One region of the Terribacillus sp. AE2B 122 genome, then DNA from elsewhere that is predicted to be linked to it. Evidence: riboswitches for the same ligand, from Rfam matches in the RefSeq annotation. Region 1 holds a riboswitch; each other region holds the start of a gene.
The links. A riboswitch is a leader RNA that binds a small molecule or an ion and turns the genes downstream of it on or off. The one in region 1 is predicted to bind cyclic di-GMP.
Positions count from the first base shown of each region.

Region 2: another riboswitch for cyclic di-GMP. It lies ahead of AE2B122_RS01245 (competence type IV pilus major pilin ComGC); the one in region 1 lies ahead of AE2B122_RS13460 (HD-GYP domain-containing protein).
Region 3: another riboswitch for cyclic di-GMP. It lies ahead of AE2B122_RS16700 (hypothetical protein); the one in region 1 lies ahead of AE2B122_RS13460 (HD-GYP domain-containing protein).

Region 1 covers NZ_LR700946.1:210,067-220,479, forward strand. The annotation lists gene AE2B122_RS13450 (sulfite exporter TauE/SafE family protein) at 1-513, shown strand, start outside; gene AE2B122_RS13455 (PrkA family serine protein kinase) at 552-2,447, opposite strand; gene AE2B122_RS13460 (HD-GYP domain-containing protein) at 2,546-3,568, opposite strand; cyclic di-GMP riboswitch class I at 3,627-3,712, opposite strand; partial or broken gene AE2B122_RS19375 (helix-turn-helix domain-containing protein) at 3,790-4,005, opposite strand; gene trmL (tRNA (uridine(34)/cytosine(34)/5-carboxymethylaminomethyluridine(34)-2'-O)-methyltransferase TrmL) at 4,151-4,624, opposite strand; gene AE2B122_RS13475 (amidase domain-containing protein) at 4,680-5,531, opposite strand; gene nfsA (oxygen-insensitive NADPH nitroreductase) at 5,777-6,526, shown strand; gene AE2B122_RS19425 (methyl-accepting chemotaxis protein) at 6,553-7,377, opposite strand; gene queG (tRNA epoxyqueuosine(34) reductase QueG) at 7,557-8,705, opposite strand; gene dat (D-amino-acid transaminase) at 8,979-9,842, shown strand; gene AE2B122_RS13500 (hypothetical protein) at 9,876-10,413, opposite strand, start outside.
Region 2 covers NZ_LR700942.1:248,172-258,584, reverse strand. The annotation lists gene AE2B122_RS01280 (rod shape-determining protein) at 1-228, opposite strand, end outside; gene radC (DNA repair protein RadC) at 475-1,149, opposite strand; gene AE2B122_RS01270 (SPOR domain-containing protein) at 1,315-2,142, opposite strand; gene AE2B122_RS01265 (hypothetical protein) at 2,271-2,759, opposite strand; gene AE2B122_RS01260 (hypothetical protein) at 2,756-3,259, opposite strand; gene pilM (type IV pilus biogenesis protein PilM) at 3,274-4,221, opposite strand; gene AE2B122_RS01250 (A24 family peptidase) at 4,235-4,990, opposite strand; gene AE2B122_RS01245 (competence type IV pilus major pilin ComGC) at 5,061-5,468, opposite strand; cyclic di-GMP riboswitch class II at 5,523-5,605, opposite strand; gene AE2B122_RS01240 (type II secretion system F family protein) at 5,691-6,896, opposite strand; gene AE2B122_RS01235 (type IV pilus twitching motility protein PilT) at 6,897-7,937, opposite strand; gene AE2B122_RS01230 (GspE/PulE family protein) at 7,949-9,571, opposite strand; gene AE2B122_RS01225 (hypothetical protein) at 9,709-10,110, opposite strand; gene AE2B122_RS01220 (type II secretion system protein) at 10,097-10,413, opposite strand, start outside.
Region 3 covers NZ_LR700949.1:77,468-87,880, reverse strand. The annotation lists gene AE2B122_RS16710 (methyl-accepting chemotaxis protein) at 1-967, opposite strand, end outside; gene AE2B122_RS16705 (hypothetical protein) at 1,012-1,722, opposite strand; gene AE2B122_RS16700 (hypothetical protein) at 1,765-2,133, opposite strand; cyclic di-GMP riboswitch class I at 2,240-2,326, opposite strand; gene AE2B122_RS16695 (hypothetical protein) at 3,373-3,543, opposite strand; gene AE2B122_RS16690 (methyl-accepting chemotaxis protein) at 3,918-5,603, shown strand; gene AE2B122_RS16685 (ABC transporter ATP-binding protein) at 6,049-6,816, opposite strand; gene AE2B122_RS16680 (ABC transporter permease) at 6,952-9,297, opposite strand; gene AE2B122_RS19390 (hypothetical protein) at 9,272-9,397, opposite strand; gene AE2B122_RS16675 (hypothetical protein) at 9,725-10,330, shown strand.

The DNA.
Region 1 (10,413 bases):
TCCCATTTTTCCGGATTCATCCCAGAAGATATCTTAAATTATCTTACGGCTGGTATGCTTGTCCTATCTGGGGTAGTTCTTTGCATTCGTCTTCTGCTGATGGGCAAGCCTTCAGACAAAGGGACTACAATTAGTGCATTCATCTACCAAAACAAAGTTATCTATTTTATTTCAGCTGCACTGCTCGGCATCTTAACCGGGGCACTATCCGGATTGTTCGGGATCGGTTCCGCTCCATTCATCCAAATCGGACTGCTTATCTTGCTCGGACTGTCTGCGCAGCAATCTGCAGGTACGACAATGATGATTATCATTCCAATCGCCTTGGCTGGCGGAGTCGGCTATGCACAGCTCGGCTTCCTTGATATCAAATTACTTCTCGAAGTAGTTGCAGGAACGATGATTGGTTCTTATATTGGAGCGAAATTCACAAAACGCGTTCGCCCTGTTTACTTGAAGACAGCGATGGTACTGCTTCCGATATTTGCAGGATTTTTACTATTATCTGCCTAAACACATAAATAAGCCGCCGGGATCCCGGCGGCTTATTTTTATCTGTTCAACAAACTTCCTACATAGCGGAGCAGGTCGTTTGCCGATGTGGAGTTATAATCATATTCATCAATCAATGTTGCGACTACTTCATTCATTTTCTTTAACTGCTGCTCATCTGGAGTTTTGATGGACGTTGTGATTTTCACTACATCCTTCAGATCAGAAAATAGCTTTTTCTGGATTGCTTCCCGCAGCCGTTCATGAGATTGATAATCGAACTTCTTCCCTTTACGTGCATACGCCGAGATTCGGATAAGGATCTCTTCACGGAAAGCCTTCTTCGCATTCTCCGAAATCCCAATTTGCTCCTCAATGGAACGCATAAGCTTTTCATCAGAAGGCATTTCATCCCCTGTTAATGGATCATGCAGCTTTGTCTTATTGCAATAAGCTTCGACATTATCTAGATAATTATCCATCAACGTTTTAGCAGATTCTTCATAAGCATAGACGAATGCTTTCTGCACTTCCTTCTTCGCGATTTCATCATATTCTTTCCTTGCTACAGCGATGTAGTTCAAATAGCGCTCCCGGTCTTCCTTCGAAATGGATGCATGACTGCTAAGGCCATCCTTTAAAGAACGGAGTACGTCCAATGCATTAATGGAACGCATTTCTTTTTTAATGATCGTACTGGAAATTCGGTTGATTACATAGCGCGGATCAATTCCGCTCATTCCTTCATCGCTGTGTTCTTTTTTAAGTTCTTGGATATCTGCGTCACTGAAGCCTTCCAGCTGCCTCCCATTATAGAGATGCATCTTCTTCAGCAAACTGATGCCGCCTTGGTTCGATTCTTTCAATCTCGTAAGAATGGTGAACATCGCTGCAATCTTCAGTGTATGCGGAGCGATATGGACATCTTTGATATCGCTTTCCGATATCATTTTTTGATAGATTTTTTCTTCTTCATCAACCTTAAGATTATAAGGAACCGGCATGACGATCATCCGGGAATGCAATGCTTCATTCTTCTTATTCGAAATGAATGAACGATACTCTGATTCGTTCGTATGTGCCACGATCAATTCATCCGCACTGATTAAGGCAAAGCGGCCGGCTTTGAAATTACCTTCCTGCGTCAAGGAAAGCAGATGCCAAAGAAACTTCTCATCACATTTCAGCATTTCCTGAAATTCCATCAGTCCACGATTGGCTTTATTAAGCTCCCCATCAAAGCGATAAGCCCTCGGATCCGATTCTGATCCATATTCCGCGATGGTGGAGAAATCGATGGAACCCGTCAGATCTGCAATATCCTGCGATTTAGGATCAGAAGGGCTGAACGTACCAATTCCTGATCGTTTATCTTCGGAAAAGAAAATCCGTTCAACAACAACATCCTCGATTCTTCCATCATACTCTTCTTCCAAGCGCATTACGTTTAATGGAGAGAGATTCCCCTCAATCCGGATTCCATACTCATCTTCGAAATCCTTGCGAAGATGTGCCGGAATCAGATGAAGCGGATCCTCATGCATTGGGCAGCCTTTTATGGCATAAACTGCCCCTTCATCTGTCAGTGTATATTCCTCCAGCCCTCGTTTGAGCAAACTGACAAGCGTGGATTTCCCTCCACTTACTGGTCCCATGAGCAGAAGAATTCGTTTGCGTACATCCAGTCTCCGAGCAGCCGGATGGAAGTATTCTTCCACTAGCTTTTCAAGCGGTTCTTCCAAACCGAATAACGAGTCCTTGAAGAAGCTATAGTTTTTTACTCCATCTTCTTCTTCAATGCCTTTATGCTTGATCATGTTATATACACGGGAATGTGCAGACTGAGCAAGATAAGGCCGGTCTTTCAACAAACGCAGATAATCAGCGAGCGTTCCTTCCCAGTGGAGCTTCTCTTGTTCCTGGCGATACTGCTGTACCTTATCCAATATATTCATCATTCATTAACCTCCCAGGCATTGTTAAACAAAAGGCGATTACCTTAATGTATGCCCAGGGTTTGGCTATAATGCCAGCAAATCCATTTCACGTCTGCTTACGGCTTCTGCTTCCATCCAATTTCCATGTATGATTCGTTCGTATATTTATCCAGCATGACATCATCAAGCTGAAGTGTTTTTTTATCATTAGGGAAAATATGCATCAGCTGCGCCAGCTTCTTCACGATCTTCTTCGGATATGCTTCCGACATCTCCAGCATCAGCTGAATAGCTTCTGTTGCTGGCAATACTTCCCGATAAGTACGGGAAAGTGTCAAAGCTGAAAACGTATCGACCACAGCTAAAATCTGCAGATCCATCCCTAGTTCTGGTAAATAAGCGCCATCTGGATAGCCTTTACGATTCAGCCGTTCGTGATGACTTCGCGCATAACGACCTAGTAAAGGCTCACCTGTCTGGTGCAGGAGTGTCTCTCCTTTGACCGTATGCGTTTGTACAATTTCATATTCCTCTTTTGTCAGTGTAGATGTTTTATCGAGGATTTCGCGAGGAATTTCAAGCTTTCCGATATCGTGGAATAGATACCCTGTTGCACAAAGATCCAACTGGACGACATTCATATGGTAAGCGAGCATTGTACCGATTACAAAAACATCTAAAGAATGAATAAAAGCATAGGGATCTCTTTGCTCAAGCATATGCCAAAGACTGCTCCTCCCCATTGTCTTCAGGCTTTTGATGTACAAATCCTTCAAGAAACGAATGCTTTCTTCCTCATAAAGTAGTTTTCCATAGCGGTACTCAAAAGCGATATAAGACAAATTTGTGTAAAAATGCTTTTCCATACTCCGCTTATATGTTGCTTGATGATCAGTTTCTTTCTCCAGCAGCTGCTGAATCATCTGCTGGAGGCGATCTGTCTTGCTAAATAGATCAGTAGTTTCCTCTTCCTCGGTTTCAACGACGACCGAAGGCACTCTGTTATGCTTCAGCTGTTCCAGTAAAGCTGCAGTGACGACTGTCCCTTTATTTAATTTTGTCTTGTCTGCCAGGACAATATCACTGCCCAAATAATCACCTAGTAGTATGTCTTGGATGCGTTTACGTTTTAAAATCAATTTCATTCTCCTTTTTCAAAAAAAGCTGCCATGTCTGGCAGCCTGAGAATCCCTCTTCGTTCGCACCTGGCTGGCATAGAATCTCATCCCTTAGCCCCTCAAGTTTTGCGTAACTGCCTTTCAACAGTGCTGCCGTATATGTATGTAATTGTTTCCTGGTTGTGTTTTGCTTCCGAATCAAGCAGCTGATGATAGTCCTCTTTTGCCGGCAGCAGCTCACACATTTCCACATCTAGCGCTATCGCCAATTTACTGATGCCAACAAAAGAAATATTCCGCTTCCCGTTTTCAATATCGGAGTAGTACGATCGATTAAAACCCGCCATGCCAGCCAATTCTTCCTGTGTCAGCATCTGTTTTTTTCTCAGATAACGAAGCTTATCTCCAAATGCCCGAAGCAATAGCGTGTAATCTCTCATATTATTCATGCACTCCATTATACCTTGCCACACCAGCAAATCCACCGGATATAAGTTACATTAGTATAATGCTACCAAATAAAACTGGTGAAAGTACTATTTTTGTCCCATTTTATGCATGTCTAAACAACTATAAAAAAATAAACTGCACACTAGGTGCAGTTTAGGATAACCCATCGAAGCGCTGCTGACGAAGAGCTTCATAAATAATAATTGCTGCCGTATTCGATAGATTTAAAGATCGGACTTTATCTGTCATATGAATACGAAGACATTGCTCCTCTTTCCCTACAAGCAAATCTTTCGGAATGCCAGTCGACTCTCGACCAAAAACGAATAGCAGATCTTGATCTGTATTGCTGAAATCATAATCTGAATAATGCTTGGTACCGAAGTTCTCTATATAATAAAAGACACCTTCCGGAAATTTTTCATATAACTCTTCTATACTATCGTAGTAATGAATATCCACGTCATGCCAATAGTCCAATCCTGATCTTCTCAGCATTTTGTCATCCGTCGAGAAACCAAGCGGACGAATTAGATGCAAAGCCGTATCAGTCGCAAGGCAGGTACGTGCAATATTACCTGTATTAGCTGGGATTTCGGGTTGGAATAGTACGATATGTCTTGGCATATACTTTCACCTCTGCTTTTCAACTTTCAACCTTACCAGTATAGCACAGCAGAGATCATAGCCCAATCTGGAAAAATTTATACACAACGTTCTCTGTATAAGCCGGAGAGTCAACGTAAGCCCAATGACGCATTCTGCTGTTGGCAGTATGGGCATTGACCAACGGCTCACCCTGTGCGTTCCGGGCTACCACTATCGTATTGTGATTATAGTTCCCATCACCCTCAAAATCATAGCAAATCACATCGCCAGGCCTCAGCAGCCTCGCATCCGCTACTTCCTTACCGCGTAAGCCTTGTGTCGATCCGCTCAAATACCACCGCAAGGCATTAGCTACTGTGAAACTATAGCTCCAGTTTTCACCATTGAACCACCACCCTGAATTCCTGTCTGGTTCCCCTCGCATTGGCGCCCCGCCTGCCCGTAAGCACTGGGAGACATAATTTGTGCAATCGACTTCAAATTTCTTGTAAGCAGGATTATAATCATTCCACCATCGTTCGGCATACTGAACAGCTGCCCGTCTATCATAGGTGAATTGCCGGTCAAAATCCTGATCGTTGCTCTCAAAGACGACAAGCCCTTGTACATGAGGCTGGACAGCGTCCTCAACTCGCTCATCATGAATGATTTGTCCATCTCGCATACGAGCTCTATGCGTATGCACTTCTTCTTCATGATACGTTGCATGCTGCTTATGCACGAGAAAAGTTGCGCACAAGCGATAGGTAATGATGTCTTCCTCCCCTTCGTGTTCCTCGCTCAGAATTATTCCTTCTCCTCGAATCTGTGCAACCTTCGCCCCGTCTTTTTCATGAAAAACAATCCGGTTGACGAGCCAATTCTCATCCTTCTTCCCATCAACTCTCTGCATCCAATAATCTGCCAGCTGTTCACTCTTCCCCATCTCTATCCCTCCTGTTCTTTCTTCGATATGACATGGCATATCCTCGTAGGAGGAGCAAGCCTCCTACGACGAATACAGATAAAACAGTCATGAATGTCTCCATGCTCCCACCTCACTTGTATGTATGTAGAATCATGACAGTATATGCTTCATCAGCTTGTCTCATTCTATTAATGAAAGCGCAAACATTTTTAGTTACAAATTTGACAATTTTGTGTATCCTTATAAAAAAGGGGGAGAATACGATGTCTGATGTTTTGCAAACTATCCTTAGCCACAAATCAGTAAGATCATTTACTTCCGAGCGCCTTACAGAGGAACAGATCAAGGAACTCGTTTCCGCTGCTCAAGCAGCATCCACGTCGAGCTTCCTCCAGGCGTACTCCATCATCGGTGTTAGCGATCCTTTGGTGAAAAAAGAGCTTAGCACTTATGCAGGCAGCCAGGAATATGTCGTGAACAATGGCCACTTCTTTGTTTTTTGTGCTGATTTCTACCGCCATAAGGAAATGGCAAGCAATCTGCGGGCAGACATTTCTGAAACAATTCAAGGAACAGAAGCTTTGCTGATCGGTACAATTGATGCTTCGCTCGCTGCTCAAAATCTTGCCATTGCAGCAGAATCGATGGGGCTGGGCATTTGTTACATAGGCGGTCTTCGAAATAATCTGGCCGGTGTTTCTGCAAGCCTTGGCGTACCTGCTCAAGTATTACCGCTGTTCGGGATTGCTGTTGGCTATCCCGAAAAAGTGAATGAAAAGAAACCGCGGCTGCCGTTCGGAAGTGTTTATCATGAAAACAGATATAACGTGGATAAAGGTTTGCTGAATGCTCAGTTGGAGGAATATGACCGTACCATCCAGTCATATTATGTGGATCGGATTGAAAACAGTCGGAAGACAACCTGGACCGAGCAGGCTACAGATAATCTTCGCATCCCGAAACGTGTTTATATGAGGGATTTTATAACGCAAAAGGGTTGGGCAAAGCATTAAAATAGGGCCGCTGCAGCGGCCCTATTTTATGAAGATGTTACTGATTTAAAGAATGATTCCATATCTTCGCCTAAAAGATGCAATTGATCGATAAGCCGGCTGAAGTTATTTACTAGATCTGCTTGCTCACCGGATGCATTCCTAATTTGCTCCACACTTCCGGATAGAGCAGTAATATTATTTTTAATATTCTCTAGAGAGACGCTCATACTTTTCGTAACATCCGTCGTTTGGGAAGACAGTTTCCTGACCTCACTTGCAACAACAGCAAATCCTGCACCAGCTTTTCCAGCTCGAGCTGCTTCAATTGATGCATTCAAACCTAGGATGTTGGTCTGCTGCTGAATTTGGCAAATCTCACTTATTGATCCAACTGTTGTTTCTGTCAGAAGCATGGATTCCTGTGACTGGGCTGCGATTTCCTCGCTGGAGGCCGCAAGTTCTTCTGAATGGGCTGAAACAGTGTGCAATTTATCCTGGAGGCCGTCAATTATTTGACGCAGGTTCCCAATGTACCCTTCCATTTTTTCTTGCGCATCCAGAGGGACCGCAATTGCGAAAGCTCCAACTACCTCTTTATTGTCGTTTCGAATTGGAAAGGACTTCGCATGCAGAGGAATACCATATACTTCCCGCGGCAATAAAACCGAACCATATCGTCCCGCTAATGCGGCTTCTAAGTTTTTATCTCCGACTGGTATAGGGCTTCCCACATGAATCCCAAAATCGACCTTTGTAGTAGGCAGATAACTCAAGAACTTTTCTCTATCTGTAATTCCAATCATCGTATCGGTACCGATTATTTTTTGCAGATCTTCTGCCGACTCGACTAGGTTATGTAATAATTCCATTATGATCCCTTCGTTTCTTGTACACTTATTTAATAGAAAAAGGACAAAAGTTTTAGGTATTTCATACCACTTAAATCACAAAAAAATATCCTTGTATTCCATCTCATTACTTATACCCAGTCTTTTAAACAGCTAAACTATAAGAAATAAAAAAAGGAGCATTTAATTTATGCCCCTTTTCAGTGTGATTCTGCATATTCCTCTTCGAACTGTAGTCCTTTACGCATTTCTTCAAGTACTTGATCGTCCTGCTCTTTGTCCATCGCTTTCCTTACTGCATCGAAACCTTCCGGTAACCCAATCTTACCAATGGCCCAAGCGGCTGTCCCACGAATAACAGGTCTTGGATCTTGCTCCATCAGCTCAATCAAATCCGGTACGGCTGATGTAGTCTTATAATGTGCAATGGCTAGTATTGCATTGCGCTGAATCGGTTTCTTTCCTCGCCAAGAACCGGAGATCAGGCCGAATTTTGCTTTGAATTCTTTATTCGACATCTTGAGTAACGGTTTCAGCAGCGGTTTCACGACCTCTGGATCTGGCTCCATTTCTTCATGAAGGTGGAAATCCATGCCTTTGTTCTTTGGACAAACCAGCTGGCATGTATCACAGCCATAGATACGGTTTCCGATTTTTGAACGAAATTCGTCTGGCAGGAAATCTTTCGTCTGCGTAAGATAGGCAATACAACGCTGAGCATTCAGCTGGCCGCCTTGGACAAGGGCCCCTGTGGGACAGGAGTCAATGCATTTTGTGCATGTTCCGCAACTATCCTCTACAGCTTCATCCGGTAAGAATGGAATGTTGGTAATCACTTCACCAAGATACACATACGATCCGAATTCGGGCGTAATGACAAAACTGTTTTTAGCACTGAAACCGATCCCCGCTCGCTCAGCTACAGCTCGATCAGATAACTCACCTGTATCAACCATTGAACGATAGGTAAATCCTTCTACCCTTTCTGAAAGAAAAGCAGTCAGTTTTTTCATTCGATCGCGCAGCACTTCATGATAATCCATTCCCCAGGAGGCCCGACAGAACAATCCGCGCGGTTCTTCCTTCGTACTTTTTGGTGCATTAGGCAATCTGGAAGGATACGCGAGCGCTATTGCGATAATGGATTGAGCAGAAGGCATAAGCTTCTTCGGTTCAGTCCGTTCCTCGATTGTACCTTTCTCAAAACCTGACTGATAATTGTTTTCTTGCTGCTGTTTTAATCTTTCCTTCAGCTCCTGAAAGACATCCGCCGTTGTGAACCTGATTTTATCTACACCGATCTCCTTGCTGTAGGCAATCAGCTCCTGCTTCAGCTGTTCTGTATCCATTATACGGCCTCCTTTCTTTATCATTATTTCCATAATATACATAGTAAAAACGCAATGCCTCGTTACGTTTAAAACGAGACACTGCGTTGGCTCAGGGGTAGTAAACAAGTGCATGACAAGCGAAATGATTACCCCGGTTTATAAATAGTATGTTAAGTAGTATAACAAGGTTTTTACATGCACGCAACATTCTAAACATAATTCGACAAATTTTTTTCTCGCCTCTGCTTTCACCTCTGCTATACTGGATTTTAACAAGAGGGAGGTAAGGATATGAGCTTGTACGATTACTTACTAACGCAAGATGGGATAATCACCAAAGAATCACTTTTATATCCCTTTGAAGAAAGAGGTTTGCAATTCGGGGACGGTGTTTACGAGGTCATCCGTATATATCAAGGGACATTTGATTTGCTGGAGGAACATATCGATCGGCTTTATCGTTCCGCTGAAGCGATTCGGCTGGAGGTTCCATTTGCTAAAGATGCATTGATTGCTTCTCTCCATCAACTGTCAGAGAAGAATGATGTACAAACAGATGCAAAGCTTTATCTGCAAATCACTCGCGGTTCTGCACCACGAGAGCACAGTTTTCCAGATGTGCCGAGTAATTTCTATGCTTATATGGAACCTAGTGAAAGGCCTGTGTCTCCGCTTCAGCAAGGCGTACGTGCTGTTTTGGCAGATGATATCAGATGGGATTTATGCTACATCAAAAGTCTGAATTTGCTGCCAAATATACTAGCCAAGCAAACTGCCAAGGAAAAAGGAGCTTTTGAAGCTATTCTCCACAAAAATGGCACTGTTACAGAAGGATCATCCTCCAATGTATTCATCATTAAGGATAAGATTCTTTTCACACATCCGGCTGCAGAAAACATCCTGCATGGCTGTGTCCGCAGCAGAGTATTGGCACTTGCACCAAAAGCAGGATTGCAGGTGGAGGAAACAGCCTTTACAACTGACCAGTTACTCCAAGCAGATGAGGTATTCATCACCAGTACGACCAGTGAAATCATGCCCGTCATCGAAATTGAGGGGAGTCTTATCGGTAATGGGAAGCCGGGCAGCGATACGCGCACTCTCCAACTTGCCTATGAAAAAGAAAGCGGAATTCAAACTACAGCATTTGTATGAATAAAAGACCAATAGGATTGGGACTGTCCCATCCTATTGGTCTTTTATTTGTTTCTTAGCCTCTCGGACATCCTGCTCAAAAGCTTGCAATTCTTTCTTAGAAATTTCTGCTTCTCCATACCTTACTTTCTCATAAATTGAGAGACTAGTGTCGGGGATACCGATGCGGGTGAGCCATTCTTGCCAAGTCTCCGAGCTTCTCCTCCCTTTCTTATACCTATTGGCGTAGCGTTCCAGCTGGAACACATGCTTGCGAACTAGCTGCACCGGCGGCATAATCCGAACCGACTGATTTTCTTCCGATTTGTCAGCAAGTGGTGTAAAAATCATCTGCTGTTCTGCTTGCATTGCACCATCATCAATGCTGATTCCACCGAGCCTTTGCCTTTTGTAAAGCCAAATTACGAGCAGGATCAACAGAACTCCGCCAACAGCAATCCAAACCCAAGTACTACCCACACTGACCGTTTCTTCCACTATTTCCGTCCTAAATAACGGCGGCAAATCTGGAATCTGAACCATATTGCTTCCTTGCTCCTCGGCTGTCGTGGAGGAAGACTCGATAAACTGA
Region 2 (10,413 bases), on a different contig from region 1:
ATCCGCGATGACTCCATCTTTCATCGGACGGATAACACGGATATTTCCTGGAGTTCTGCCAATCATATTACGAGCGTCGCCGCCAACTGCCTCTACCTGGCCTGTTTCTACATTTGTCGCCACGACAGAAGGCTCACGGACGACTACACCTTTCCCTTTTACAAAAACCAATGTATTTGCTGTGCCCAAGTCGATGCCCAGGTCTTGTGAAAAACTGAATTTCGCCACAATTAATTCTCCTTTTCCGAGTCCGTTCGTGTTTCAGCAAAGCTGCTTGACAGCAGTGCATACTTTTCATATATTGTCTCATTATGTTGTACTTTATCATATCAGATATTATATCCAATAGACATAGTTGTAAGGTAATAAAGCATACCATCAGAAGAAGCGCCAGCTAGTAAGGTGTACCATGCTAGGCGCTTCTCTACAAAGCTAGTTCCAATTATACGAGAAAACCAAAAAAATAGATAGTAATTACAGGTATCCTTTTTCCTTCAATGAAATAAACTTTCGGTCACCGATGACAAGATGATCCAAAAGCTCGATTCCGATCATCTTGCCGCACTCCAGCAAACGTTTTGTAACATGAATATCTTCCTGTGAAGGTGATGGATCACCGGAGGGATGATTATGTGCACAGATGATGCTAGCAGCGGAACGACGGACAGCTTCGCGGAAGATCTCGCGGGGATGAACGATGGAGGCATTTAAACTGCCAATGAAGATGGTCTGACGATGGATGATGTGATTCTTTGTATTGAGAAATAAGACGACAAAATGCTCCTGACTAAGATTGCGCATTTCTTCCATTACATAATCTGCCCCGTCCTTAGGGCTGCGTATTGTATAACGTTCTGCCGGCTTGTATCGATACAGCCTTTGCCCCAGCTCAATCGCAGCCAAAATAAGCACTCCTTTAGCCGTCCCGATTCCTTTAATAGCAGTCAGCTCTTCAATGGTCGCATCACGCAGGAGCTGCAAACCTTCGAAATGCATCAAAAGCCGCTGAGCAAGTAATGTAACAGACTCATCCTTTGTACCGCTTCCTAACAGGATGGCGAACAATTCCGCGTTGGACAAATGCGCAGGACCTAGCTCCAGCAGCCTTTCACGTGGACGATCTTCCTTCGGCACCGATTTTATCGCCATTTCAGTATGCAACAAAAAACCGCCTTCCTTCTGACTCGGATTCCTGTGTGGCAGACAGGTTACGAGAAGCTTATCGGAAGACGGCGCTCTATTCAAATTGATAAATAGAAATTTTATTAAGTCTCTCTGTAAGATAATGAAGTAATTAGATCAAAAAAATCAAGTTCATTGACCGCCAGCTGCTAGAGTAGCAGCTTCCTGCCATACCGGCAGCATCATACTAGCTGTGAATGTTCCTTGCTCCATAGCATTGACCGCTTCATCAGATGCCGTTTTAACGCTCTCAGCTTCCGCCGGGATTTTTTCCTGCCAAGCTTTCCAAAGAGCCGGATCCTGATTATCTCCTGCAGCAAGCAAAACGGCCAGCTCGTCCAGCCAAGCACTGCTAGCAGCTTCAACTCCTGGATCCCATTGTTTTACATAGCTTTCATAGCCTTGCGCCTGCAGCTGGGAACCAAGTGTATCAGCTTCTTCCTGAGATCCTGCCATACCTGTCAGCAAGAAGAATTGACCGTTCTTTTCCCATAGCACCGCCGGAATCCCTGCATCTGCGTATTTCTGGACGACATCTTGACCGATGTCCTCTTGATTATAGACGCCTCCCTGCACAACGTAAGCTGTCAAATCACCAAACGCTCCAGCGTTAGCAGCAGCTTCCTTTGTCGCTATCGGGGCTGCCACGCCACTTGTCTCAGATTCAATACCCGCCGTATAACGAAGCAGCAGGAATCCTAGCACGACTCCTATAAGCGCAGCACCCAGTGCAGCTGCAGCCAACTTTTTCGCAAAAGGAGACAAAGATACTCCATTTTTTTCTGATTTCTTCTTATGCAATTGATCTAATACAGGAACATCCTTTTCGACCGTTGCCGCCGCTTCTTCGTCATAAAGTGTGTAGCTTCCCTCGCCGACCATCTCTTCCTTTGACTGCTGCTGTTGCTTCTTCTGCTTTTTACCGCCAATCTTGACGGAAAAACCCTTTTTCTCTTCCATCCTGGCACCTCTTTTATGATTGATTGGCTCAACTCTAGCACAGCTAGAAATAGAAGTAAGAGAAATGCTGTCGAGACAAAAAAAGAGTGTTCGACAGGAAGAACCTATCAAACACGCTTTTCTACGAATTAAGAAGCAGGATTATAAAATACCCGTAAAGATATCGTTGCAATATAGCTATTTTCCGAAGCATTTGTCACGTCAATTTGTTCTATTTCGGCTTTCCGTTTCATACCATCAACTTCGGTTAAGAATTGGTGCAAAGCTTTATAATCAGAAGAGGCCGTACTTAATTGATAGACATATGCCCCCTCAGAATCAGTTTCTGAATCGTTATTAATGGACGTAATCGTTGTATCATTTGCATTTGCTATTTTCGCTAATTCTTTCAGCAGTTCATTTTCAAGCGGAGCTTCTGGTACTACCCCTTGTTCGGCAGGAGCTGTTGATGCGTCAAGAAGTCTCTCTTGATTAGCGACTGCTGTCTCTACTATGCTTGTCTCGTTTTTCATAGGCATAACATAAAGAACAAAACACATCACGGTAAGCAAGATTACAAGCAAAAAGGAAAATATCATGATTTTACGTCGTTGAGATGCATCCGACCAGTTCATCATTCTCCATTCACCTCGCTTGTCCATGCTGCTTGATCAACTGTAATCGTAAAGACAGCTTGGAAACTGTCTGCTCCCTGAGGCGTTAAGGATTGTAAACTAGCGCGCGATACATAGCTCGTGTCCTGCACTTGCTGAATATAATCCGCAGCAGCATCGGTACTATTAACAAGCAGTGTAACTGTAATAGGCTCAGTGCCAGGGCTGGTGTAGCTAATTAAATCTGTTCCTTTTGGTGCCAGTCCCTGCAATTTGTCCATCAATTCGACGCTATATGGCAGTGCTGTTCCGTTATTACCTGCTACGACAGTTGTTTGTGCATCCAGCAAAGTCTGATTAGAAGCTTGCTTCGCTTCAAGATCGGATAGTTGACCTTTCGCAGCCAGCAATTGCCATGTAAATATCACAGCACAAATGAGGATCAGTCCACCAAGAATACTGAGGAACAGAATCGGGGAGCGCTGCGTGTCTGATTGTTTTCGAAGTAAGTTGATTTCGAGCATTTCTTCTGTCCCCTTTATAGCTTCTTCATGGATAGACCGAGCACATCAGCATAAGCCAACGGCAGTTCGTCCATCATCTCTTGCTTGAATGTGATCGTCTCAATCTGCAAACGCTGCCGAAGCTCGTTCATCACGTCACCCAAGTTTTCATAATCTCCGGATACAAGCAGCTTTGTAACACCAGCTTCGCCATTCATCACTGAATAACGGTAGAAATCCATGAACCGCTCGATTTCTGTTAGCTGTTCTTCCAAATACGCTCGAACCCGATCTGCTTCCTCTTGATAAAACAAATCCTGCTCCATATGATCCTGTAAATTACCAAAGCTCGTCTGTGGCTGGCGGATGAATAACGGCATATCCTGATGGAAAGCAGTTAGAATCAAGCCGCTATGATTCCATTGTAATAGAAGCAAATGGTCCTCAATTGTTTCCTTGTATTGTTCTATGTATAAACGATAAAGAGATATCGAAGCCAAGTCTGCAGCAACAGGCTGAAGCCCAGCTTCCTTAAAAGCTTGTTGATACGCCTCCACACGCTGTCCCGGATAAGCAACAAACAGGATCGTGTTTGATTCTTCACCTTCCTCAAGCACTTCAAAATCCAAAACCGGATCTTCAAACGGCAGCTGAATTGTATGCTCCAGCTCCGTATACAGAAATGGCTTAATTTCTTCCCGCTTCAATTGCTTCGGAACTTGATGTTGGCGCAGCGTCACAGCTTGGTCTGGCAGCGTGAACAATAGTTCACGCCCTTTCCAGCTGTTCTCCTCAACTAATTTTCGAACAGCTTTTGTCAGCTGATCCCTATCCTCCAGTTTCCCCTGGCGGATTGTTCCCTGCGGCAGCTCTAAGCTGCCGAAATTATTTCCTTTGCGGAAGCCAGCCGGTTCACCTGCCATATAACGCAAAACCGTTTCCTGTATGATGATGTACACTTGTTTGCTTTGCTTCTTAAACATGCTCTTCCCTCATTTAAAAGAATGAATTAATGTACCAGCTAATCATTGCGTCACCGTGAAAATAAGTGATCAATGCGCCTAACAAAATATACGGACCAAATGGTATAGCCTGTTTCCTTTTGAGTATCTTCGCAGATAGGAGGACTAGACTTATAACAGCTCCTATAATAGAAGATAGGAAGAAAGTGAGTAACACACCCTTCCAGCCCAATACAACACCAAGCACAACAAATAACTTCAAATCTCCGCCACCCATACCTCCCCGGCTGAATAGAATGACGAGGAAAAGCAGGACAAACGCTACAGCAGCTCCAATAATTGAGTCCCACCAGGGATCCAATGGAGTGATGATACGGAGAATGATGAATAGAGGAAGGAAGAAGATTAAGATCTTATTCGGAATGAGCATGAACCGCATATCTGTTACAAATAAAATCGCAGCCATTGATACTAATAAAAATGCTGTAACCAGTTCCCACTGCAGTCCGATCATATAAAAGCTATATCCGAACAGTAGACCAGTCGCTAGCTCAGTGAAAGGATAGAGCGGAGAAATCTTTTGTTTACATTTACGGCATTTTCCTCGGAGCACTATGTAAGAGATTACTGGAATTAGGTCATATGCTTTTATTTGCTTCTGGCAGTTTGGACAGTAAGACCGTTCGGATTGGAACATTTTCTTTACTGGGACACGCATTCCGACGACGTTGTAGAATGATCCGAGGACGGCGCCTAAAATAATAAAATATATTAGTAGAAAATTTGTCATATCAGAACTCCTTACTTATGTAAAGACGAAAATCTCTCAAAAATGAGAGATTTTCACCAACTATATATAATTATTCAGCGCTAGCTCCAGCAGTACCTACAGCTTCAGAACCACCTTCTAGCCACACTTCAGCAGTCATTTGTCCACCCTCAATTGTAACCTTACTTTTCGCAGTATCATATTTTCCGTCATTTGGTGCTTCAGGAACACTAATGTAATCCCCATCGATTAGCGCTTTTAAAGTTATGCTATTACCTAATTTTGCACCAGTTTCAGACTGAGCTTCTGCCAAACGAGTAGCTTCAATCATTTGTTGAGCTGTAGAATTATAACCTTTAGCTTGGCTATCACCTATTAAATTTAAAATAGAAGGAATCGCAATTGCTGCCAAAATACCTAAGATAACAATAACTGCAAGTAACTCAACAAGTGTAAAACCTTTCTCCGACCTCAGTTTCTTACTCAAAAACTTTCTCATTCTTGGACACTCCTTTTGGTATGTAGTCGTTTCCGGCCATGTGGAAACAAAATGGATCAATATGGCCGGTTGCACTACTAGCTCCAAAATAACCAAGTGCCCACATAAGGTTATTTCATCGTCGCTTCCTATCAATCTAGTAAAATTATATCAAATACTAATAGAAAATCTACCCACCAAATGAAATATTTACACTTATTTTGTCATTTTTTTAGTTCTTTATTACTGTATATTCTCATACATGGAAAACATCGGGATTACTACAGCTGTGACGATGCTCCCTACCATTGCAGATAAGATAAGAATAAGAACTGGCTCAATCATTGCTTTTAATCTTTCAGCAGCATAATCGAGCTCTTGCTCGTAAAAATCGGCTGCACGATGTAGTAAATCGTCAAGAGATCCAGACTTTTCTCCTACCCGAATCATTTGTGTGATCATGGGCGGAAAAGCCCAGTGTGCTTCCATTGGTCCAGCAAGCGAGTCACCTTTTTCAATTGTATCGTAGCAGTCTTGTATTACTTGCTCCATTACTTTATTTTGCAAGATTCGACTTGAAATCTGTAAAGTATCTAAAATTGGGACTGAGCTTTCCAAAAGCGAACTCATTGTCCTTGTCATTCGGGCTAGTATGGCTTTTTGATAGAAGCTTCCTAGTACTGGAATCCTCAATTTTACTGTGTCCATAAATAGTTTCCCCTGCGGCTTGGATACAATAATTCTGTATAAGATAACAAAAAGCAGCAAGCACAAAAATCCTAAATACCAGTATTTTTGCATTCCTTCCGATAAGCTAAGAACAAATTGTGTATATGCTGGCAGTTCGGTATCCATACTTGCAAACATACCTGTGAATTGAGGAAAGACAACAACTAGAAGCGCGATGCAGATTCCCACTGCAACAAAAGCGACAAAGAATGGATAACTCATCGCTGTGATTACTTTCTGCCTCATGTCATATTGCTTCTCATAATAAACCGCCATCTTGTTGAGTACATCATCCAGTTCTCCACTCGCTTCTCCAGCACGTATCATATTGACAAAGAGCTCCGGAAAGATCTTAGGGTGCTTTGCAACAGCATCTGAGAAACGAACACCTTCAACGAGGTCAGATCGCACATACTTAAGGGTTTCTTTTAAGAACTTGTCTTTTGTTTGTTCCTGCAGCAAAGCAGTCGCTTCTACCAACGGCACCCCAGACTCGATCAACGTGGACAATTGACGCAGGAAAATGATAAACTCTTTCTTTTTCACTCGTTTACCGAATGACAATTCTTTATTCAAGGTACGGTTTAACTCGCGTAGCTCAAAAACAATCAATTGCTGCGCTTGGAGCTTTTCTATAGCTTCCGTTTTATTTTCGGCTTGCACTTTACCGCGCTTAGGTTTGCCGAACATGTCTCTGGCATTGTATTGATAGTAAAGCATCTACACACCTCGTTCTTCCAAGAATGGTGCCACTTGATCCATCGTAACGATTCCAGAGGCCATCATTTTACGAATGCTCATGTCCATCGTATGCATGCCTTGATCACGAGACGTTTGCATGATACTTGGTATTTGATGCATTTTACCGTTTCGGATCAAGTTTTTAATAGCAGATGTGTTTACGAGTAATTCCGTTAAGGCTTTCCGTCCTTTGCCATCTGCCCGACGTACAAGCCGCTGTGATAATACCGCTGTCAGCACGCTAGCCAGTTGGATGCGAATTTGCGGCTGCTGTTCAGCGGGAAATACATCAATGATCCGATCGATCGTTTGCGAAGCAGAACTTGTATGTAACGTTGCCAATACAAGATGACCTGTTTCAGCAGCAGTGATAGCAGTAGAAATTGTCTCCAAGTCTCGCAGTTCTCCAACCAGAATAACGTCTGGATCTTGGCGCAAACAAGCACGCAGTCCATTAGCGAAGTTATCAGTATCCAGCCCGACTTCTCGCTGGTCAATAATACATTGATTATGTTTGTGCAAGTATTCAATAGGGTCTTCAAGCGTAATAATATGCCGTTGCATACTCGTATTCATATGATGAATCATTGCGGCCAAAGTGGTGCTTTTTCCGCTTCCGGTTGGCCCTGTTACTAACAGCAAGCCTTGTGGTTTTCCAGACAGCATTTTCAACACATCTGGCAAATCCAGATCAGCAAGAGTCGGTACATTTGTCGGAACTACCCGCACTGCTAACGAAACACAACCTCGCTGATGATATGCATTTATACGGAATCGGGAAACGCCAGGTATGCTATAAGAAAGGTCCACTTCACCTACTTCTTTAAAACGATTCCATAACTTATCACTAAGAATGGCTTTTGCCATTTCTTCAGTATCCTGAGGTTTCAGGTTATCTCCCTGATGCCTCCTTAATACACCATGGACGCGGAATATTGGAGGTACTGCAACTGTTAAATGAATATCTGAAGCTTTCATTTCCATAGCTGTCATCAATAATTGATCAAATGTATCTTTCATCTTGCCTCTCCTTAACTATCAACCGTAATCCGTAGAACTTCTTCTACAGTTGTCATTCCTTGCACAGCTTTCCCTATCCCATCATCCATCAACATTTTCATACCGTTTTCGATTGCAGCTTGCTTAATTTCATCTACAGAACGCTGCTGAATAAGCAATTCTCGTATTTTATCATCTACAACGAGCAGTTCGTGAACTGCCATTCGCCCCTTATAGCCTGTCTGCTTACAACTATTACAGCCTTTGCCGCGATATAATGTATCTGTTTCCAGTCCATGTCTTTCCAGTAAATCAATTTCTATATTCGTTGGTGTATAAGCTTCCTTACAATCTCGGCAAATCCGTTTAACAAGTCTTTGAGCAATAACTCCCGATACCGAAGATACAACAAGATACGGTTCAATATTCATGTCCATTAAGCGCGGAATAGACGCTATCGCATTGTTCGTATGCAATGTACTAAAAACAAGATGACCAGTAAGCGAAGCACGAATCGCAATCTCCGCTGTCTCACTATCACGAATCTCCCCGACCATGATGATATTCGGATCTTGACGAAGAATCGAACGTAAGCCTGTTGCGAAGGTAAGTCCGATGCTTGGGTTCACTTGCATCTGGTTTACCCCCTGCAATTCAAATTCGACAGGATCCTCGACTGTAATAATATTAAACTGCTCTCTATTTAAATGATTTATAGAAGCGTATAGCCCTGAAGATTTACCAGATCCGGTTGGGCCAGTAAATAAAATCAATCCCGACGGCTGCTCAATCAGACGACAGTACTTCTCATAATTTTTATCACTAAAATCAAGTTCATCCAATCCTTTAATTACATTGCTTAAGTCAAGAATACGAATAACCACCTTTTCACCAAAAACAGTCGGTAGTACACTGATACGGAGATCAACGTGCGCGTTCTCCATTTTTAGCTTTATCCGTCCATCTTGTGGAAGACGGGTTTCAGTGATGTTCATATTAGCTAAAATTTTCACACGCGCAACAACAGCTGCCTGAATGGACTTGGGTAACGTTCTTTCACGACGAAGATCACCATCAATTCGATAGCGTACCTGTACTTCTGTTTCATATGGATCCATATGTATATCACTTGCCTTTAACTGCACACCAGAACTGATAAGCTGTTCCACAATCCGTATAGCAGGTGCTGTTTCAGCTGCGGCATCTGAACGGGATTCCCCCGATTCAGCCTCTTTGTATACATTTGTGATAGCTTCCAAGATATCTGCTTTTGCTGCAATGACAGGCTTAATTGAAAATCCGGTATACATTTCCATATCATCAATAGCGTAGTAGTCCATTGGATCGTGCATTGCAACAGTTAAAATATTATTCTCCCTGCTTAAAGGAATGACGATATGTTTTCTAGCAAACTGAATTGGCAGAAGCTTAACTAAGTCAAATTGGAAGGGATAGCGGAAAAGCGAAACATGTGGGATGCCAAGCTGAAATTCCAGTACTTCTATTAACTGCTGTTCTGTTATGTATCCTTTTTCAAGCAGTAAGTCCCCTAACTTCTGACCCGGCCTTTGTTCCTTGATTGCCTCGGCAATCTGTTCTTCTGTAACAAGACCTGCTCGTTTGAGCAATTCCCCCAGCTTCTTCTTTTTCGCCATGCTTCCACTTCCTATCTTAAGTTTTTACAAAAATCATTTATGTCTCTTGTCAATAGATTACTATTAATATAGTCTTAGATTAAATCTAAAAGCAATACCAAAGTAGCGTATTCAGGAAATATAATGGAACTTTGGAACTACTTGGAGATTGGAATATATTTTATATTGCTGCTCTCAATTTCATTTATCTTCATACTCACAGTGAGCTCTATTTGATTTTGATCTAGTTGGAGCACTGGGGTAAGTGTAACTTCATAGCCATCAATATTAATTGAACCTGGCACATTATTGACTAAGGTAGATAATTCTTCTTCCTTAACACCATCCGTCCCACCATTCTGTTTCATATATGTACTCACATAAATAGTTGCCATATTTAAGATATCTGTCTCTATTGCGGATTCTTCTTGCCTTTTCATTTGTTTGGTCGTGGTCAGCAATTGAGCAGACAATATAGTACCTAACAATACTAAGAGAACGATGATCCAGAGGACCATTACTAAAGCAGCGCCTTTTTCCTCATCTTTAATTTTGTGCATTGGTGCTCACCTCTAGTAGGAATTTTCTTGCTTCACCTTCTTGTTCTGGATTATCGTTTGCTAGTGTGATAAAGACTGCTTGTACAAGATTTTTTACGCCACTAGTTTCGTACTTACATAATTCAACTCTTGTATCATAGTTTGTGTCACCTATTGTCTTGTTTCCTAGATGGATACTGTTTGAACTAGAAGATTCACTACAGATTGGCAGCCGCGTGATTTTTTCTTGAAAGTCAGATAGATTCTCGTATTCAGATGCAACCACATGGGCAGCTTCATTGGTTTTCAGCATGTTTCCATTGA
Region 3 (10,413 bases), on a different contig from region 1:
CCACCGATTCTCGTGAGATAGATGCAATCTCAACAATTGTTGTCATGATCTGGTGTGAAGCAGTAGATAATTCTTCTGTGTTTGCAGAAGAGTTCTCGTTGTTTTCAGCAATAATTTTTGTAGTAGATAGTATCTTTTCGAACATATTTCCAACCTCTAAAATGTCTGCATTCGTATCTTTAAATTCTTCGGTCCCCTGGTTCATTGACTTAACCACTATAGCTGTTTCTTCTTGTATATTTTTCACGATATGTGATACTTCTGAAGTAGATTGGCGAGTTTGTTCTGCTAATTTTCTTACCTCATCTGCAACAACAGCAAATCCTTTACCATTTTCGCCTGCTCGAGCAGCTTCTATCGCAGCATTCAGCGCCAGCAGATTAATTTGTTCAGAGATCTCTGTAATCACCTTAACAATACTGCTGATTTCATAAGATTTTTCTCCAAGTTTGTTTATTGCATTAGAGGTTGTATTTACTGTTTGATTAAATTGATCCATCTTTACCAAGGAATCTTTTAATTTCTCATTTCCTTGCTGCGTTAATTCTAGCGTAGTATTGGATTGTTCTGAAATCTGATTAGATCTAACTGATAAATTTTCTATCGCTTGTGTCATTTCTTCCATGGAGGCAGCACTTTCTTCTGTGGCTACTAATTGTTTCTCTAATCCTCTGCCTACTTCGTCAATTGCTGCTCTGACAATATCAGCTTGTTCAGAAGCATATTCACCTGTTTCCGCAAGATTTATGCCTTTTTCATTCACATCTTTTGATAACGATAGTAGTTTCTTTTCTATATGGCTGAAGTTCTCAAGCCGCTGCTCATTCCCAGCGCTATTCAAAATAATTTCATCGCCACTGCCTGAAGTGTTAAATTGTGCACGACGTTTCAGTGCAACATATTGGTAAGCAAAATAACCTAAAGCTATCAATAGAATGACTATTATTCCTATCAAGTAAAATTCCATGATAAATTAAACTCCTACTTTCTGTTTCAATCAGAATTATATTTTTATAGTTCTCTTATAATAATGTATGTTCCATCAGCTACATTCGCAGGAATGGCTTGCAGTTTGCTATTGTCTTTATACATATGAACAATATGATTACCTTCGATATCTTGGTATTTTTTCATGTTGTGATATTTTTCCATCACACGAATCGATTTAGGGTTTGTCGCTTCGCCCACTACTGCCTTCAGCCCCTGCGTCGCTGCTTTTGTAATCAATCTATTTCCTAATTGCTTAATTACTTCATGACGCTCTTGTTCAGCTATCACGCCCAACATAAATAGGTGCAACATATCCCCATTGGAAATATCTTTTCCGCTACGTCTTTTATAGTCTTCGATAAAGCGTTTATCTACGTCTTCCAGTACGTGAAGAATAACATTCATATCATAGAAAGAACCTTCGAATACATCCTCTCCGATAATTTCGGGTGCATTGGTATCACCGGCAAGTACACCTACAACATGATTATCAGTGTCTAGAGCGACTGCACAATATCCTTGGTCTACAGTTGAATCCAAATAATCCTTGGTAAAAGCATAGAAATCTTCATACGCTATACTTAATTGTCCAACCATCGGTTCCTGAACCCATTTCCCTGCAACATCAACACCAATAAATGTACGGGCAAGACATTCGGCAGCTTTTTGAATCATTTCTGTTTGATTCTTTGTTAAAATTTCATATGTATACAATTCTTGAGTTGCTTGCATGTTTTACTCTCCCTTTTAACTGCAAATTTGGCGAACCGGATGTTACATAGAATGATTTACTTTATCCATAAACCTTCCAGTGAATTCAATTCTTTCAAGGGCATTCCTAATTTGCACTTGAGCAATTTTAGAAGAAGGTTTTATTACAATTGTATCTTTAAAACCTAAAGTAGAATAGAATTGCATTGTTTGTTCCAACTGCGGTACAACCTTCGAAGGTACAGGTGTTTGATGAGTTCCATCGACAACAAAAGTATAATCTTTTCTAGATACTTTATTGATCGTATCCTGCAAATCGACCATATATCCTTCTGCATCTTCCTCCCTCATTAATCCATGCACCTGGACATGTACTTCTTTGGAATTTTCATCAATCGCCATCTTATACTTCTTTTTATCTACTACTATCATTTCGTTCGCTCCTTTTTCTATAGCCTGATAAAACTATTATTACCGCTTAAGTGTGAAAAAAAGCTATCCTAATATAGACAAGGATAGCCAATGATATAATTTCATACTTGGCAACCCGACTATCATCATCCATACGGATATTAGACTCGTAGCTTTGCGTCCCTATCTTTCGATAAGTTTGCCTAATAATTTTGATTTATAGTTCTAAATACACTCCACCACAACTTCACGTTCCCTTTTGCATTATAAATTACTCATATTTTCTTGTCTAATTATAACTACCTCTCTGGTTTATAGGTATATTAATTCACCAACCACCATTTTAAGGGTGATGTCGCAGGTCTAATTTACTATACATTAAAACCACCTACCTTCCTTATATCGGTCAACTACAGACAATTTAAATAGAAATTGTTAAATGTTTAAAGATGTTCACGATATAGTATCGTTCCAGCTAGTTCAAAAGAATAGGTGAGTCCTCATACAAACATTTAATCAAAATTCCAAATATGGAAGGCTGTTATAAATTCTAGTTGAATATAAATCAGGATCATTAATGAATTTTGCTGTATCACCTACCTTAAAAGCATCCCAGCAAACCCTTCCTTATTGGGTTAAAAAAGCGTGAAGTCTCTTGAACGAGATTTCACGCTTTTTTTTGGTTATAATATCTTCATTTACTACTTTCTTATTTCAACTGCTATCCGTAAGTTCGAGATAATTCCAAGAAGCACTATGAACGAACAAACCAACTTTTCAAAGGATGTTCCTAACAGTTGTTGGATAAAACCAACTGCACACAGCACAACAAGAAACCAACATATAATGGTTATGGCTCTATTGAATCTTCCTACTCTGTTTTCAGCAGCAAAAAAAGTAAAAAGTCCTCCTATAATACAAATAATAATACTGATGATAGATAGTTGGAATTGAGTTGCGAACGAATCAGATCGTCCACCATTCACCCATGTATATGGGAGAATGCCGCTAATAACCAAAATATGAATTAAGATTGTGAAAGAGTAAAAACAAATCCCTAATAATACCGCTGTTTTCATACTTACGTACCTAGTAGTGTTAAACAAGAAATCACCTCTGTTTCGCGCTTAGCCTCTTGTTATATAGGCTAGTAACTACGTATATGTTTACTTTCTACACTCATACCTTTTTTCACTTCTATGCTCCCAATGTAAGAATAAAAAAGGCGTCCCATGATGGAACGCCTTTTGACACTACATATTATTCAGATTGATCTGTATCTTCTTCTGTATCATCAGTATCTTGATCTTGATCCTGTTCTTGTTCCTCAATTTGCTCATCATCAGCTGGATCTTCATCATCATTGTTATTACATGCCGCCAACGTAAGTACTGATACCATTCCCAATGCTACCATCCATTTTTTAAGCATTGAAGCCTCTCCCTTTTAAGAAATTAAGGTACATAAGTAAGATACCAGAAGCCTGTTAAGGACAGGTCAATTATTTGTAAACAGGCTGTTAATGCGAACGATCATTATTGACGTTAATCGACATGAAAGAGGCAGTTATTGAACAATAATAGCTAGCTATAGATTAAACTGGGGCTTTTTAAATTAACCCGGAACACCTAGCTCTCTTTTTATATCTCGTAAGAGCCTTTAAGATTACCTAGGTTGGTCGATATATATACCGTGCATATTAATTAATCAGAAAGGAGTATCTCGGTTTGGGCGCCTTGATAGCTTTGAGCAGCTAATTAATATGTTAGTTTGAAGAGCTTTTTTTATTAGAAAGGAATTTAATTGTGAAAATCAAAACAAAACTTCTAGGGATAATTTCAATTTTAATATTTTCCTTATTATTAATTGGGGTTTCATCCATTTTCATCAATTCTTCCATTACCGAGAAGAATGATATCTTAAAGGATAAGATGGAGTTTCAAAACAAAATCAAGCATGTCCAATATAGGTTAGCTGGCTTATCGAATGATGAAAGAGGATTCATCATCACTGGTGAACAGGATTTTGCAGACGGAATGGAAGAGAAATCTGATGATATCTTCTCTACTTTAGATCAATTGGAATCACTCATCCACAATCAGGATTATATGACGAACGTGAATGATATCCGAGATAACTTCACAGAGTTTTGGAGTATCAATCAGGAGGTGATATCTCAATTTGCCTCCAGTCCAGAACAAGCGGAATCCCTTCACTTAGGAGAAGAAAGAACATTACGGAAGGAAGTATTAGATCCATCCGTAAATGAGTTAGTCGATCAATTAAATAATGATGTAGATGATTTAGAAACAGAGATTAATAGATACGGAACTGTCAGTGGTTGGTTCATTAGTGCAGTGACAATACTTTCTATCATTATAGGAATCCTTTTGAGTATGCTTCTTTTAAGGTCCATCTTGGTACCTCTAAGAAGTCTAAATAAACAGCTGGAAGATATTGCACAGGGAGATGCGGACCTGACCCAAAAAGTCGCCGTTAAAAGTAAGGATGAATTTGGTCAGCTTGCTGCATCTTTTAATGCTTTTGTTCACTCACTAGCAGGTATCGTAAAGCAAATCAGTAGTTCATCCCAACAGGTCGCGGCCGCTTCAGAAGAATTATCGGCAAGCTCCGAACAGTCTAGAGCTACATCGGACCAAATCTCACAATCAATGAAGGAAATTGCCTTAACTAGTACAAATCAAAGCAATATGACAGAACAGAGCTCCGGATCCATAACAGAGATATTAGAGAGCCTTTCCAATGTAGCAGACAATACAAACAGCATTGCTGAAAATGCCTCCTTTATGAAAGACAAAGCCGAAGTGGGCGCATCTTCTGTAAATATGATGTCAGAACAAATGACTGTAATCAATCAGTCTGTTCAAGAAGCTGGGAGCGGATTAGAGTCATTAGTGAGAAGCACAACAGAAATAAGTCATATGTCCTCTCTCATCACAGACATCTCGGAACAAACCAATCTCCTTGCATTAAATGCAGCCATTGAAGCTGCGCGAGCCGGAGAACAAGGAAAAGGTTTTGCCGTTGTAGCAGAAGAAGTTCTAAAGCTGGCTGATGAAACAAATCAATCTGCCAGCCATATTAAACATTTAGTTTCCACAATAGAAACGGACTCAAAAGATACCGTAAGCAATATCCATAACGTGCAGCAAAATGTGGATTCAGGCATGAGTTACGCTAGCGAAAGCCAGCAACAGTTTAGTGAGATATTAAATCTTGTTGGACAAGTAACAGCTCAAATCCAAGAAGTTGCAGCTGCCACCCAGCAATTAACTGCAGGTGTAGAAGTCGTGCAGCATAGTCTCTCAACTCTTGAAACAGGAACAAAAGAAACATCATCTAACTCTAAAGCAATTGCCTCAGCAACAGAGGAACAATTGAGTTCCATGGAAGATATCTCGAATGCGGCTGTTTCTCTTTCAGATTTAGCGGAAGAGTTACAGACGATTGTTAACCGGTTTAAGTACTAAAAAGAGGCTGGGACATAACTAAATTCCCATTACTTAAGACCGGATGTTATTCTTGAGCGCCGCTTCGGCAGAACACTCCGCTTTCCACGGGCACGGCCTCAGTCTCCTCGTGGAAAGTTCACCACTGCGGGGTCTTCAGCTCGTGCTGTTCCCGCAGGAGTCTCCGTGTTCTGCCTACGCTAGATGGATAACTAATCAAAAAACCGAACTTATGCAATTTTCTTAAGAAGATTTACAATATAGTTCGGTTTTTTTATATGGCTAAAACACTTTTGTCCCAGCCGCTTTTTTAATGCGTCAGAAATTGTTACGATCTCATTAGAAGAGTAATCTTCATTCTTTGAAGACGCTTTAACATGTGTTAGCAAAATAATAGCGAGTTTTTAATTTTCTTATAGACTTTTCTTTTAGAAATTTCCCATATGAACTTTATGCCAATGAAAACTTATAACCCATTCTCCATTAACCATTTTATAATGCTTTCTTCTCTTTCCTTACTATCGTCTTTCTGTGCATCATACTTACGCATTTTCTTCTGTGAAACAATATTTCCATCTGCCATAACCAGTATTCTTTCCGTTTTTGCTGCTACCTTTACATCATGCGTAACGAGCACTATCGTTGTGCAGTCTTTATTAATCTCAGCAAGAATTGACATAATTTCCTCTGTCGATTTGGAGTCTAATGCTCCGGTCGGTTCGTCTCCAAATATGATAGCCGGATCATTTATCAATGCTCTGCAAATGCCCACTCTCTGTAGCTGTCCTCCAGAGCCTTGCGTGATTGTATGATCTGCAAGCTTTTCAATTCCTGTCATTTTCATCAGTTCTTTTGCTTTTTGATTGACTACATTTTTATCCGCATCTGTTGACACAAGTGCAGGAAACATAACGTTGTCAATCAGGGACAGATTCTTTAATAGATTAATATCCTGAAAGATAAATCCCATTGTTTCCAGTCGAATCTTCGCCAATTCTTCTTCTTTTAGACTGCCGATTTCACGACCTTTAATCTTCACACTACCAGAGGTAATTCTATCCATACCACTTATATTATATAGCAGTGTTGATTTCCCGCTTCCGGACGGTCCCATGACCGATACGAATTCTCCTTCTTCCACCTCTAAGTTTACATCCTTTAAGATATGAAGCTCATTATCTTTTCCTAATGCTACTTTTTTGGTCACACTTCTAGCTTCTATTATATTGGTCACCTAAATTCCTCCCATAGCAAATATTACTATCAAAAAGTATTTTCTCAGAGGGTTCTGGCATGCTTTTCAGAAAAACAGCTGGTGTCTATGCGCAGAGTATTTCTCCAAAGCTTTCTACCTGTGCCTTCAGTACTGTCAACTTCTCAAAACGACAGATAAATCATCTTTTACGGCTACCTTACAGGAGATATATATCGTCAATCCAACGGCTATGATCAGCGCTAACGGACAAAGTAGCCAAGTCTGCCATATAATATGAACAAATTCAATTTTTGCCGCTCCCATAGAGGACATGGCCAAACTTACAAGAAATTCTCCTAGAAGGTTCGCAGTCAAAACTCCAAGTATAATACCCAATATTAGTACCATCAGAGTGCCTGCCATATATTGATGACTAATTTGCTTTAAAGTTAACCCCATACTTCGCATGATGGCAATCTGAGACATATCCTTTGATAATAGCATTCGAAGAAATAATGCCGTGATTAATACAGCTATGATGATCGCGACGGAGATTCCACCTACCACGACGGTACCCATCTGGTCGATGATATTTCCTAATGTCTGCTGCGTATATTCTTTAATATCATTTACCTGCGCTGTGCTGTAAGCATTCTGGTAGTATTCCATTTTCTTACGAGCATCAACACCTTCAGCTAAATCCAAACTCACAATATACCAAAGAATGGCTTCTTCATTTACCCCAAGACTTGTATGCGCTTTTGCTGTTTTCCCTCCATTTGTAATATCCTGATAAATACCCGTAACTGTTAACTTCTGTTCTTGTCCGCCAGTCTTGACGGTTACTTCATCTCCTACTTTCTTGTTTAATCCGTCTTTTGCAGCATTGGCTAGTGAAAGCGAGATTTCCCCTTCCCGCTCCGGTGCTCTGCCTTCCAGAAACTTTAATGGAAATACGGAAAAATCTCCGGTTTCAATATTCATATAGTCCCAGGAACCTTCTGCGTTTTTGACTTGGTAGGAACTTGTGATGTAGGGTGCAAACTTTTCAATATCCGAATCATTCTGCAGTTCTTCCTGCAGCTTTTTAAAATCTTCTGTAATAGAATCTGTCCTTCGAAGATCGATTCTCATATCCTGTTTTCCTATACCCATATATGAGGAAAATTCAGGTGAACTCATAGTGTTATAAATATTTACAGGAAGTATGACAATGAACGTACATACGATAAAAATCACTAACAGCAACCTGTATAACCTGAATCGTTTGCCTACATCCCTCAGCCCCATGTAAATATTAGTGCTGAAGAATTTGTTCTTTAGCAGTGGGAAACTGTTCTTTCCGCGCTCCATGATATCTGAACGCAAAGCTTCCACCGCAGAAATTTTATCGATTCTTTTTAGTACTCGCTTGCAGTACATCACAATTATGACATACACGAGTAATGGAGCTATAAGGGCTAGTATATAATTTAAGCTCCCTGATAAATCGGAAGCTATATAAAGTCTCATATTACTGTTTAACAGATTTACAGCTGCAAAGGACATGAGATAACCGATAATTCCGGCAGCTGCTGCGATGATTCTGTACTTATTAAGATAAACCTTCTTTATATCTTTTCTGGATATCCCCATCGCTTTCATAACACCGATTTCTCTCATATCTTCATCAATCGTTGCCAAGAATGTAAGTCTGATACAGAGCGAAGCAATCACAAGAAGCAGCATACTTATAAATATAATGACAATCGCAACTATCATATCCGACATGCTATTGAAAATCGCAAATATCTTACCTTCCAATATAGGACCATTTGCCGGAAGACCTGCTTCGTTATAGGCAGTCTGAACAGCAGCAGAATCTCCGCTTTCATTCAGCTTGAACTCAATCAGATATTCCAGTTCCCCAGCCTGCATTTTAAGCATTTCATTATAATCATCCTGATTAATCACAAACCGTTTCGAAGAAGTAAGGGGCGAGTTCATCTCAAAATCCCTTGCATAATCTGAAATGACAAACGCCTTCTCATACCAGCCGCTTTTCACCGTAATCGTATCACCTATTTTTAGGTCATGTTGTTCCATGAAATAGATTGGAACAGCTACAAAACCTTTCTTTACATCCAACCTTTTATTATCCAGATTCAATATAAAGTCAAAATTCTTATTCTGTACCACAAATGAAATATCCTGTATCGTTCCAGCCATCGTTTGATTTTGACCAAAATGAATATTACTTCCATCAATATTCTGGAGTACCATCGTCTCCTGCATCGCTATATGGTCCCGATATTGATCTGTGAATCGATCGATCTTCCCTTGATCATATTCTCCTGCATGCATCACCGTAATGTCAGCTGGCACTGCACTTTGCTGGAATTTTGAGATCCCCTGAATCAGATTTCCAATGTTATTAACTGCACTGGCTGCCAAAATAACGGCCATTGTGATAAATACAAATACTGTCATCGTTATAATTTTGTTCCTGATGAAATCATTCTTCACCATTTTCAAAAACATGATTTTTTCTCCTTCCTACAGCATCTATTTTTATTCTATCCTTGTACCTATCACTCTTTGACATTTCTTCAGAGGAATAATTCTCAGCTACTTTTATCATGGATCATATTTTTCCTTGAATGATTTTTATTGTATTAAAGTAATCATACAAAATGGTATTTATTTGAAAAACCTGATTAAGGCTGATTAATTACTACGCCTTCAGCCTTATTTTAGTAAATCGGCTATTGGAGAATGTAGAAATTTTAAAAAAAGGAGTGAAAGATATTTTGACAACTGTGATAAACCTTGACACTTGGTATTTCAAAACATAAGTTTTAAGTAATGATATTACAAATTAAATAACCTCTCATAAATCTTATGAGAGGCTACAAGAACTAGATTATATTTCATAAAAAAGATATAGATATTTTAAAGGGGAGATTTAATGGGCAGGAAAAAACGATGGCATTTACAAAGCTCAGATCAATTGAAACGTGAGGTTGCTAATAGCAAGAGGAGAAGAATTATATTTGGCTTCATCATGGTAATGGTTGCTTTTGTTATTTTAGGTGTAACTTTTATGGTTTTAAGAACATTTTTTGCTTCGAGTCTTTATCAGGCATTCATCTATGATTGGATAGGAACTGCCTTGTTGTACTTGGCTGCCTTGACTCTTATTGCCTTTTTTGTTTACACAAGTCTTGTTATTACAATAAAAAATCCCCAAAAAGTTGGCAAAAGACAGGTATTATATTTTGGTTTAACAGGGATAGTTTGTTTTACCATAGGTGTTTTCATTGTTTCACAATTAAGTTCTTTAACAATTAATAGTGTGGGAGATATGAAGGATTACGCAAATGGTGAAATGAAAGTGGATGACTTTAAAGTTGTGGATGTATACACTGGTGGCCACTCAACTATTGCACTCATCACAACGGATGAACGAGAGCTTACGCTGCTGATCAATAATTATCAGATAGAAGAAGGCACAACATACCGGTTCACATATATGGAACGGAGCGGCACTATCTTAAGTGTTGAAGAGCAGTAATTTCATTAATACATACATCCTTGAAGTAAAAATCAAGGCAGAAAAAGCGCCAAACCTTTAAGTTCGGCGCTTTTTTAGAGCTA